Regions from separate parts of the Streptomyces aquilus genome, predicted to be linked through region 2. Evidence: riboswitches for the same ligand, from Rfam matches in the RefSeq annotation. Region 2 holds a riboswitch; each other region holds the start of a gene.

Region 1 (3,184 bases), 1.1 Mb from region 2:
TCACCAACCGGTCCTGGGCCAACAAGGTCGGCGGCAAATACCTGGACGCCGAAGCCCCCTCCTACCTCTGCGGCGACTGCTCGGCGATCCAGCAGCGCGAGAAGGCGGAGCGGCAGCGGCTCGCCGCTGAGCAAAAGCGTGCCGAGCAGGAGCGTGAGAAACAGGAGGCCGAAGAATTCGAGTGCCTGGTTGCCGCAGCCATCCAGGACGAGGAGGCGAAGACTGCGTCCAGCAGCCGCCTCCAGGATGACACCCCTCAAGCCATGGCCCTCTACGTGGCGTTGGCCAGCTATGCCACCCGAAATCCTGGCAGGCCGCTCCCGAGCATCACGGGTGTCGGCGCGATGGGCTGGACCGGCGACACCGCAAGGGACAGAGAACTTCTGCTGGCGCTCTACTATTCACACCTCATCGCCATCTCCCGGGAAACCCCACCGCAAGCTTTCGGCCTCTCCAAGAACAGGGACGACATCACGTTCGCCGCCGACGAGGTCGTATGGCGACTCATCGGCGACCGATCAGCCGTTCAGGAACGCGTGAAGGAGATCACGAACAGCTTCAAGACCCGGCCTGGCCCTCAGGGGGCCGCGGCTCGCGAAGCCTTCACGGCGTTGGCGGACGAGATGGAGGTGACCAATGTCGCCTCATACCTCAACGGCCTGCTCACCAAAAAGTACGACTACCCCGAAGTGCCGGAGACCCGGCGGGAAGAACTCACGGACGTCATTCGCCGAGGGTTCGGGCACGGGTACACCCCTGGGCAGATGATTTGTTTCGCCTGGCGCGCCGCAGACTCCGCCGCGGCGTGGAAAGAGCGCAACGCACCGATGGGGCCGCCGGAGGCAGCCTCTGCCTCGGTGACCACTCTCAACGGGAAGATCGACAAGGCTGTCGAACTCCACCACGCTATTCCTGGGTACGAGGTCCCCCGCTGGCATGAGGCCCCGCTGACCACCATGGCCTCAAGGAAACCGTTCACCCCGAGACCGGGGCGCCGGCCATGAAGCGCTGCACCCATCCCGTCGAGATCCCGGATCAGGTGCAGGAGGAAGAGCCGAACTGGTGGGACGACGCGCCCGATCCAGCCGACGTCTGAGACCGAGGCTCGTCGGCCGACCTCCGGAGTTCAGTGATGTCGGCCGGATCACCCCACGACGGCCACGGGTGATCTGACAGACCCACCAAATCCAGACCGGGCAACGCACTCCTGCGTCCCTCGGGGGATCGCCCTACGAGGCTTTCAAGGCGCGGCATTTCCCGTCCTCGACGCACGCCAGGCATCCCGGTCTGCGTGTTCCACCTCACCATCCGAGATCTCGATGGCATCCGCAGTACCGAAGGACTGCCGTAGGCTGGCCTGTGCAGCTGGTTCACCCCGTCCACCAGGCGGGATGCGCCGTAAGAGGGAACCCGGTGGGAATCCGGGACTGCCCCGCAGCGGTGAGTGGGAGCGACCGCCGTCATACGCACTGGGTCCGACGTACAGGGCCTGGGAAGCGACGGCCAATAGGTGTCCTCCGACCAAGGAGGGCGTGCCCGCGAGTCCGAAGACCTGCCAACTGCCCGTGTACGACCGGCTCGTACACGGATATCCCGGTGACCTCGTGGGCGGGTCGGCGTACATACCAGGCGGACGACCGCGCCATGCCGCGCGGATCGGTTCCCGCCCGGTCCGTCACCCCTTCGCGCTCTCGTCCCGTCACCAGGGATCTCAGGGATTCATCTCGCGAAGGAGATCTCCGTGACCACCAAAACCGCAGCCACGGCAGCACGGGCCACCGTGTACGGCTACCCCCGCCAAGGCCCTGACCGGGAACTGAAGAAGGCGATCGAGGGCTACTGAAAGGGCCGAGTCACCGCCGAGGCTCTACAGGCCGTCGCCGCCGAACTGTGCCGCACCAACTGGCGGGAGCTGGCCGCCGTCGGCATTCACGAAGTGCCGACCGGTGACTTCCCGTACTACGACCATGTCCTGGACACCACCGTCCCGGTCGGCGCGATCCCCGCCCGCCATCGCGCCGCCGTCGAAGCGAACGCCTTGGACGGCTACTTCGCCATGGCACGTGGCACGCATGACGTGGCGCCGCTGGAGATGACGAAGTGGTTCGACACCAACTACCACTACCTGGTGCCGGAGTTGGGACCCGACACCGTGTTCACGGCCGACCCGGCCTAGCAGGTCGCGGAGTTGAAGGAGGCCCTCGCGCTCGGACTGACCGGCAGCGCGGCGAACAGCGCGAGGCGGCGCGCGTACAGGGGTGTCACGTCCTTTCCTCGTTCATGGCGGGGGCCCAACGTCCCTTACTGGCAAAGGAGTTGAGGCATCGAGCTTCTTATTCCAATTAACATGCAGTTACTTAACAAATGCAGAACAAGTCGAGGGTGTTCAACGGCGGTGGCACCGATCAACTCGTCAAACTGGATGCGTGAGCCCTGACGCGCCCCCTCCACCCGTTCGTCACCCCGAGCCGACCAGAGCGACCATCAAGGAGCTGTACGCAACGGCGTTGGCGTGCGGAATTCCGGATTGCCGCGAGCCGCTGTACCGGGAGAGCGCCTCGACCGGCGAGCGCGTGCTCAACAGCCGGGTGGCACACATCCACGCTCGTAGCGAAGGCGGGCCTCGCTGGGCCCCGGCCATGAGCAAGGAGGCCAACCAGGGCTTCGACAACTTGATCCTTCTGTGCGAGCGCCACGCTTCCGAGATCGACATCACGCCTGAGCACTATCCGGCGGAGGTTCTGCGCGAGTGGAAGCAAGTTCAGGTCGAGGCGCACTCCAAGGCGCGGCATCTGTCCCTCTCCGACACCGAGGCGGCAGAAGTCGCCAAGGCTTCGTTCGGTTTGGGCGATCTCATGGACCGGCTGACCGCCGTGCTGCCCTTCTCGGTCCGCTCGCGCTCACGTGCCGAAGCTCTGGTGCTAGCGTCCAGGAGCTGCATAGCCCGCAGCAAGATCCGCCTGCGCAGCACTCCGGCCGACCGCGTCGAGGCTGCGCTGGCCTGGAAGGCCCGGCAGGCTACCCCTGAAGTCGAGGTGCCTCAGGGGGCATTGCGGGTGCTCGTCGCGCCCATGGGCGCCGGCAAGAGCGAGAAGGCCGAGCAGTGGTGGAGCGATGGGCTGACCGCTGCCTGGCGGGATGCCGACGTGGAGATTCCGGTATGGCTGGAAGCACGGGACATCCC
Region 2 (3,184 bases):
ATCTACGGCACGGTCGCCGCATACGGCGTCGCCTCGCCGACGCAGAAGCACTTCGGCGGCTCCGCGAAGGAGATCCCCGGCATCGGCGAGATCGGCTACATCGGCCTGACGGCGTTCGTCCTGAACGTGGTGGTGACGGTGGTCCTGACCTTCGTCCTGAAGGCCTTCAAGGCCCCCGAGGGCATCGACGAGACGAGCCCGGAGGACTACACGGCGGACGCGGGCGACCCGGGCGTCCAGGTGGAGCTTCCCCCGGCAACTGCTGGCGCCGCTCACTAGAGGCCCCTAGGGGCGCGGGGCTGTTTCGATGTGCGGCTCCGCCGCGTGGGCGCGAGCAACCACGTACGACCCGCAGCGGGCCACCGAGAGCAAGACCCTCGGCGGCCCGCTTTTCGTGCAAACTCACGTGCATGGACATACTGATCCGGCCGGCAGAACCTACCGAATACGACGAACTCGGCGAGATCACCGCCCAGGCCTACATCCAGGACGGCCTCCTCGCCTTCGGCGAGAGCGACTGGTACCTCGGCGAACTGAGAGACGTCGCCAAACGGGCAGCCGCGGCCGAGGTGCTCGTCGCCGCCCAGGACGGCCACCTCCTGGGCACCGTCACCTACGTCGCCTCGACCGGCGGCGCCATGGCCGAGCTCTCCCGCCCCGGCGAATCGGAGATCCGCATGCTGGCCGTGGCCCCGGAGGCCCGCGGAAGAGGCGCCGGACAAGCCCTCGTACAGGCCTGTGTCGACCGCGCCAGGGCTGCCGGTGACATCGGCATGGTCCTGTCGACCCAGCCCGTCATGCGCGCCGCCCACCGCATCTACGAGCGCCTCGGCTTCGTCCGCGCCCCGCACCGCGACTGGCAGCCGATTCCGGGCGTGGAGTTCACGCTTCTCACCTATGAGTTGACGCTCTGAAGTCACCGCGACACAACATCTAGGGGTGCCACTCGAACCCGGCACAAGATGTATGCTCATGCTCGCTGTCGTCGCAGGGGAATCCGGTGCGAATCCGGAACTGTCCCGCAACGGTGTACTTGTGCATGCCTTGTGCGTGTACGGGAGTCAGTCCGAGGACCTGCCGACAGCGTGCCCAGGCCGCCGTGGCCCGGGTGCCATGACGTCCGGGCCTCGCGGAGTGGGCCGGTGGACGCGACGCCGCGTGCGCTCGTGCTGCCCCCTGCTCTCCGCCAGGCCCCCGTGCCGAGCGAGGGAGAGCCCCCACGTGACCATCGCGCCAGCAGATCCGGCTTCAGCGGTCCAGGCGGAGAACGACGGTCCCGGTACCGCCCTGTTGCGGACCCTGACCGAGCTGACCGCCGACCTGCCCGACGCCGACCCCGGACGGGTCGCCGCCGCCGCGCTGCGCGGCCGCTCGGGCCGGGCGGACTCCGATGGCGGCGTGGAGCTGCGCGAGCTGGCGACGGAGGCCGCCGCCGGACTCATCTCCGAGGACCCCGCCTACTCCCGGCTGGCCGCCCGGCTGCTGACCATCAGCATCGCCGCCGAGGCCGCCTCCCAGGGCGTCACGTCCTTCACCGAGTCGGTCGAGGTCGGCCACCGCGAGGGCCTGATCGCCGACCGCACCGCGGAGTTCGTACGGGTGCACGCCGCACGGCTCGACGCCCTGATCGACCCGGCCGCCGACGACCGCTTCGGCTACTTCGGCCTGCGTACGCTCCACAGCCGCTACCTCCTCCGGCACCCGATCACCCGCCAGGTCATCGAGACGCCCCAGCACTTCATGCTGCGCGTCGCCGCCGGCCTCGCCGAGGACGACACGACCCGTGCCCTGGACGAAGTCGCCGCGCTCTACGGGCTCATGAGCCGCCTCGACTACCTGCCGTCCTCCCCCACGCTGTTCAACTCCGGCACCCGGCACCCCCAGATGTCGTCCTGCTACCTCCTCGACTCCCCGCTGGACGAGCTGGACTCCATCTACGACCGCTACCACCAGGTCGCCCGGCTCTCCAAGCACGCCGGCGGCATCGGCCTGTCGTACTCCCGTATCCGCAGCCGCGGTTCGCTGATCCGGGGCACCAACGGGCACTCCAACGGCATCGTGCCGTTCCTGAAGACGCTGGACGCCTCGGTGGCCGCCGTGAACCAGGGCGGCCGGCGCAAGGGAGCCGCGGCCGTCTACCTGGAGACCTGGCACTCCGACATCGAGGAGTTCCTGGAGCTGCGCGACAACACCGGTGAGGACGCCCGGCGTACGCACAACCTGAACCTCGCGCACTGGATCCCGGACGAGTTCATGCGCCGCGTGAACGCCGACGCCGAGTGGTCGCTGTTCTCCCCGGCGGACGTGCCCGAGCTGGTCGACCTGTGGGGCGAGGAGTTCGACGCCGCGTACCGCAAGGCGGAGGCGGCCGGTCTCGCCAAGAAGACGATCCCGGCGCGTGACCTGTACGGCCGCATGATGCGCACCCTCGCGCAGACCGGCAACGGCTGGATGACCTTCAAGGACGCCGCCAACCGCACCGCCAACCAGACGGCGCTGCCCGGCCATGTCGTCCACTCCTCCAACCTCTGCACGGAGATCCTGGAGGTCACGGACGACGGCGAGACGGCCGTCTGCAACCTGGGGTCGGTGAACCTGGGCGCGTTCGTGGTCGACGGGGACATCGACTGGGAGCGGCTGGACGCCACCGTCCGCACCGCCGTCACCTTCCTCGACCGCGTGGTGGACATCAACTTCTACCCGACCGAGCAGGCGGGCCGTTCCAACGCCAAGTGGCGTCCGGTGGGCCTGGGCGCGATGGGCCTCCAGGACGTCTTCTTCAAGCTGCGGCTGCCGTTCGACTCGCCGCAGGCCCGTGAGCTGTCCACGCGCATCGCCGAGCGCATCATGCTCGCCGCGTACGAGGCCTCCGCCGACCTCGCCGAGCGCAACGGCCCGCTCCCGGCGTGGGAGAAGACCCGTACCGCGCAGGGCGTGCTGCACCCCGACCACTACGACGTCGAGCTCACCTGGCCGGAGCGCTGGGAGGCGTTGCGGGCCCGGGTCGCCGCGGTCGGCATGCGCAACAGCCTGCTGCTGGCCATCGCGCCCACCGCCACCATCGCCTCGATCGCGGGCGTCTACGAGTGCATCGAGCCGCAGGTCTCCAACCTCTTCAAGCGCGAGACCCTGTCCGGCGAGTTCCTCCAGGTCAACTCCTACCTGGTGGCCGAGCTGAAGAAGC
Region 3 (3,184 bases), 2.9 Mb from region 2:
GTGGGCCCGCTGGGCGGCGGCCCGTTCGGCGTACGGCTGGCAGCGGCGGGCGTCGGTGTCCGTGACGGCGGCGGCACGGGCTCGGACGGCAGGGTCGTGGGTGATGGGGGAGTTCGCCCGTGCGGCGAGGTCGGCGCGGTTGGCGGCCAGCTCGCCCGTGATCGCGTCGGTGCCGTGGGCGAGGCCCTTCGCGAGCGTGACGACCTCGGCCGTCTTCTGGCGGGCGAAGGCCAGCCAGCGCAGGATCTGAGGCTCGATGTCCCGCTCGGCCGCCGTGTCGAGAGGGACGTGGAGCAGGGAGCACGAGGCGGCCACGTCGACCCGGTCGGCCAGCCCGAGCAGGGTGCCGAGAGTGGCCAGGGACTTGGCCAGGTCGTTGATCCAGATGTTGCGGCCGTTGACGATCCCGGCGACCAGGCGCTTGCCGGGCAGTCCGCCCACCGCCGCGAGGGCATCGAGGTTGGCCGCGGCGGCGTCGGTGAAGTCCAGGGCGAGCCCGTCGACGGGGGCCTTGGCCAAGGCCGGGAGGGCGTCGCCGAGCCGGTCGAAGTAGGAGGCGATCAGTAGCTTGGGCCGGTCGGTGAGGGCGCCGAGGTCGTGGTAGGCGCGGGTGGCGGCGGTCAGTTCGGCCGGGGTGCGGTCCTGGACGAGGGCGGGCTCGTCCAGCTGCACCCACTCCGCGCCGGCCGCGCGCACGTCGGCGAGGACTTCGGCGTACACCGGCAGCAGCCGGTCGAGAAGGGTGAGCGGCTCGAAGTCGGCGGCCACGCCGGGTGCCGGCTTGGCCAGCAGCAGGTAGGTGAGGGGGCCGACCAGGACGGGCCGGGCGGTCAGGCCCAGGGCGAGGGCCTCCGTCAGCTCGGCGACCTGCTTTTTGGAGTCGGCCGTGAAGACGGTGTCAGGACCCAACTCGGGTACCAGGTAGTGGTAGTTGGTGTCGAACCACTTGGTCATCTCCAGCGGCGCCACGTCCTGGGTGCCGCGGGCCATGGCGAAGTAGCCGTCCAGAGCGTCGGCTTCGGCGGCTTCCCGGTGGCGGGCCGGGATCGCGCCGACCATGACGGTGGTGTCCAGGACGTGGTCGTAGTAGGAGAAGTCGCCGGTGGGCACTTCGTTGATGCCGGCGTCGGTGAGCTGCTGCCAGTTCGTACGGCGCAGGTCGGCGGCGGTGGCGTGGAGGGCGTCGGCGGTGATGCGACCCTTCCAGTAGCCCTCGATCGCTTTCTTCAGTGCGCGGCTCTGGCCCTGGCGGGGGTAGCCGTACACGGTGGCCCGTGCTGTCGCGGCTGCGGGCTTGGTGGTCACGGAGATCTCCTTCACGAGATGAATCCCTGAGATCCCGGGACCGGGACGAGAGCGCGAAGGGGTGACGGAACCGGACGGGTGGGAACTCGCGCGGCACAGCGCGGTCCTCCGCCTGATCTGGTCGCCGACCCGCCCTCGAGGTCACCGGGATGTCCGCGCACGAGTGGCTCGCACACGGGCAGTTGGCAGGTCTTCGGACTCGCGGGCACATCTCGTACGAAGTCGTAGTCGTAGGAGACACCTACTGGCCGTCGCTTCCCAAACCCTCCTCGGGCCCAGTGCGTGTTGACGGCGGTCGTTCCCGCTCACCGCTGCGGGGCAGTCCCGGATTCCCACCGGGTTCCCTCTTGCGACGCATCCCGCCTGGCGGACGGGGCGAACCAGCTGCGCCAGCCACCTTACGGGGTCATCGTGCGAGAAGAGAGCGGGACGCTCGATATCGGGAAGCCCTGGGCACCGAGTCCTTGCCGGCGCCCGGCTGTCTGCGGGGCGTGGTGAAGCGGGCGCTGGCGGGAACTGAGCCGCAACCGTGGTGGATGCCCCGGCGCCTGCTGACCGTGGTGTCAGCCGATGTCGACGCCACTGCCGGTGTCGGGGCGATCTGGATCCTGTGGCGTCCGAAGTCATCGCGGCTGCGTGGGCACATCGCGCTTCTCGGGCGGGACGTGTGTCACGTTCTCTTCGGTGTCCGCCGGATCGAGGTCCCCAAGCAGCGCAGACTCATCGCCGTTTGGAAGTCTCCTCGTGTCAGCCGCGGAGTCCGTCCGTTGATCGTGGTCCTGGGTCACGAGGGCGCCGAACTCTCCCGGATGGGACCCCAGGACGGTCTGGACACTCACACGTGGGCCCGCCAACTGGAGCACCACCACTGCGACCTGTGCACCGTCCGTAAAATTTGAACTGTGAGGCTTTCTCGGGGGGTAGGTGTGATGAAAGGGTCTGGAGTGATCAACTCGGCTGTCCGGTACAGCCGTTGGACTCCTCCCCCCCCACGAGGCGTGACATGGCGAGAGCCTCCCTGCGCAGAACGCGCACCACCATATTCACGGCGACGGCCGGCCTTGCGCTGACCGCCGCCATCCTCCCCGGTACCGCGCACGCGGCCTCGGACGACCCGACACCTTCTGCCGACACCGGCATCCCGGCGGCCCAGACGCCGCCCATCCCCTCCCAGCAGGCCCTCATCCGCCGCGACGCCCGGCTCGCCAAGGCCGAACAGCGCCCTGGTGTACGGAAGTTGCGCGACCAGCTCGGCACCCAGGGCGTGCTGGAGCTGGACCCGGCCACCGGCACCGCACGCCAGGTGGCCAAGCTGGACGGGTACCTCACGCCACCCAGTGACGACAGCCCCCGCGACATCGTCCGGGACTATCTGCAAGCCCATCCAGACGTCTTCGGCCTGGCCGACGTCCAGGTCAACGACCTGACGCTGCGCAAGCAGTACACCGATGTCGCCGGCACACGCCACCTGTCGTTCCTTCAGTCGGTCGACGGCGTGCCGGTCTTCGGCAACGGCGTCAAGGCGAACGTCTCCCGCGACGGACGTCTGATCAGCGTGCTCGGCGCCCCGGTGCCAAGGTTGCCGTCGACGCTGGCCCGGGCCCGGGTCACGCCAACGCAGGCCCGGGACACCGCCGTCCGCGACATCACGGGTGCCGGGGCCGACGGAAGCACGCCCACCGACACCGCCAAGCAGGTCGTCTATCCGGTGTCCGGCCACACCGCCCGCCGCGCCTGGCAGACGGTCACCTCACCGGACGGCCACGGCATGTGGCTGCACGTCGTCGACGCCGTAAGCGGGCGCGTCCTGTACCGGCAGAACCTGTCCTCCGACCTGACCGCCTCCCCGGCCGGGACGTCCGCTGCCGGGCAGCCTCTG

The links. A riboswitch is a leader RNA that binds a small molecule or an ion and turns the genes downstream of it on or off. The one in region 2 is predicted to bind cobalamin.
Region 1: another riboswitch for cobalamin. It lies ahead of EJC51_RS37100 (uroporphyrinogen decarboxylase/cobalamine-independent methonine synthase family protein); the one in region 2 lies ahead of EJC51_RS32165 (ribonucleoside-diphosphate reductase subunit alpha).
Region 3: another riboswitch for cobalamin. It lies ahead of metE (5-methyltetrahydropteroyltriglutamate--homocysteine S-methyltransferase); the one in region 2 lies ahead of EJC51_RS32165 (ribonucleoside-diphosphate reductase subunit alpha).

Annotation. Positions count from the first base shown of each region.
Region 1 is NZ_CP034463.1:8,090,541-8,093,724, reverse strand. Features, by position in the region: gene EJC51_RS37105 (hypothetical protein) at 1-1,004, shown strand, start outside; cobalamin riboswitch at 1,350-1,574, shown strand; partial or broken gene EJC51_RS37100 (uroporphyrinogen decarboxylase/cobalamine-independent methonine synthase family protein) at 1,742-2,173, shown strand; gene EJC51_RS37095 (NACHT domain-containing protein) at 2,427-3,184, shown strand, end outside.
Region 2 is NZ_CP034463.1:6,945,881-6,949,064, reverse strand. Features, by position in the region: gene mctP (monocarboxylate uptake permease MctP) at 1-279, shown strand, start outside; gene EJC51_RS32170 (GNAT family N-acetyltransferase) at 411-914, shown strand; cobalamin riboswitch at 967-1,096, shown strand; gene EJC51_RS32165 (ribonucleoside-diphosphate reductase subunit alpha) at 1,222-3,184, shown strand, end outside.
Region 3 is NZ_CP034463.1:9,851,979-9,855,162, forward strand. Features, by position in the region: gene metE (5-methyltetrahydropteroyltriglutamate--homocysteine S-methyltransferase) at 1-1,305, opposite strand, end outside; cobalamin riboswitch at 1,473-1,705, opposite strand; gene EJC51_RS45015 (M36 family metallopeptidase) at 2,309-3,184, shown strand, end outside.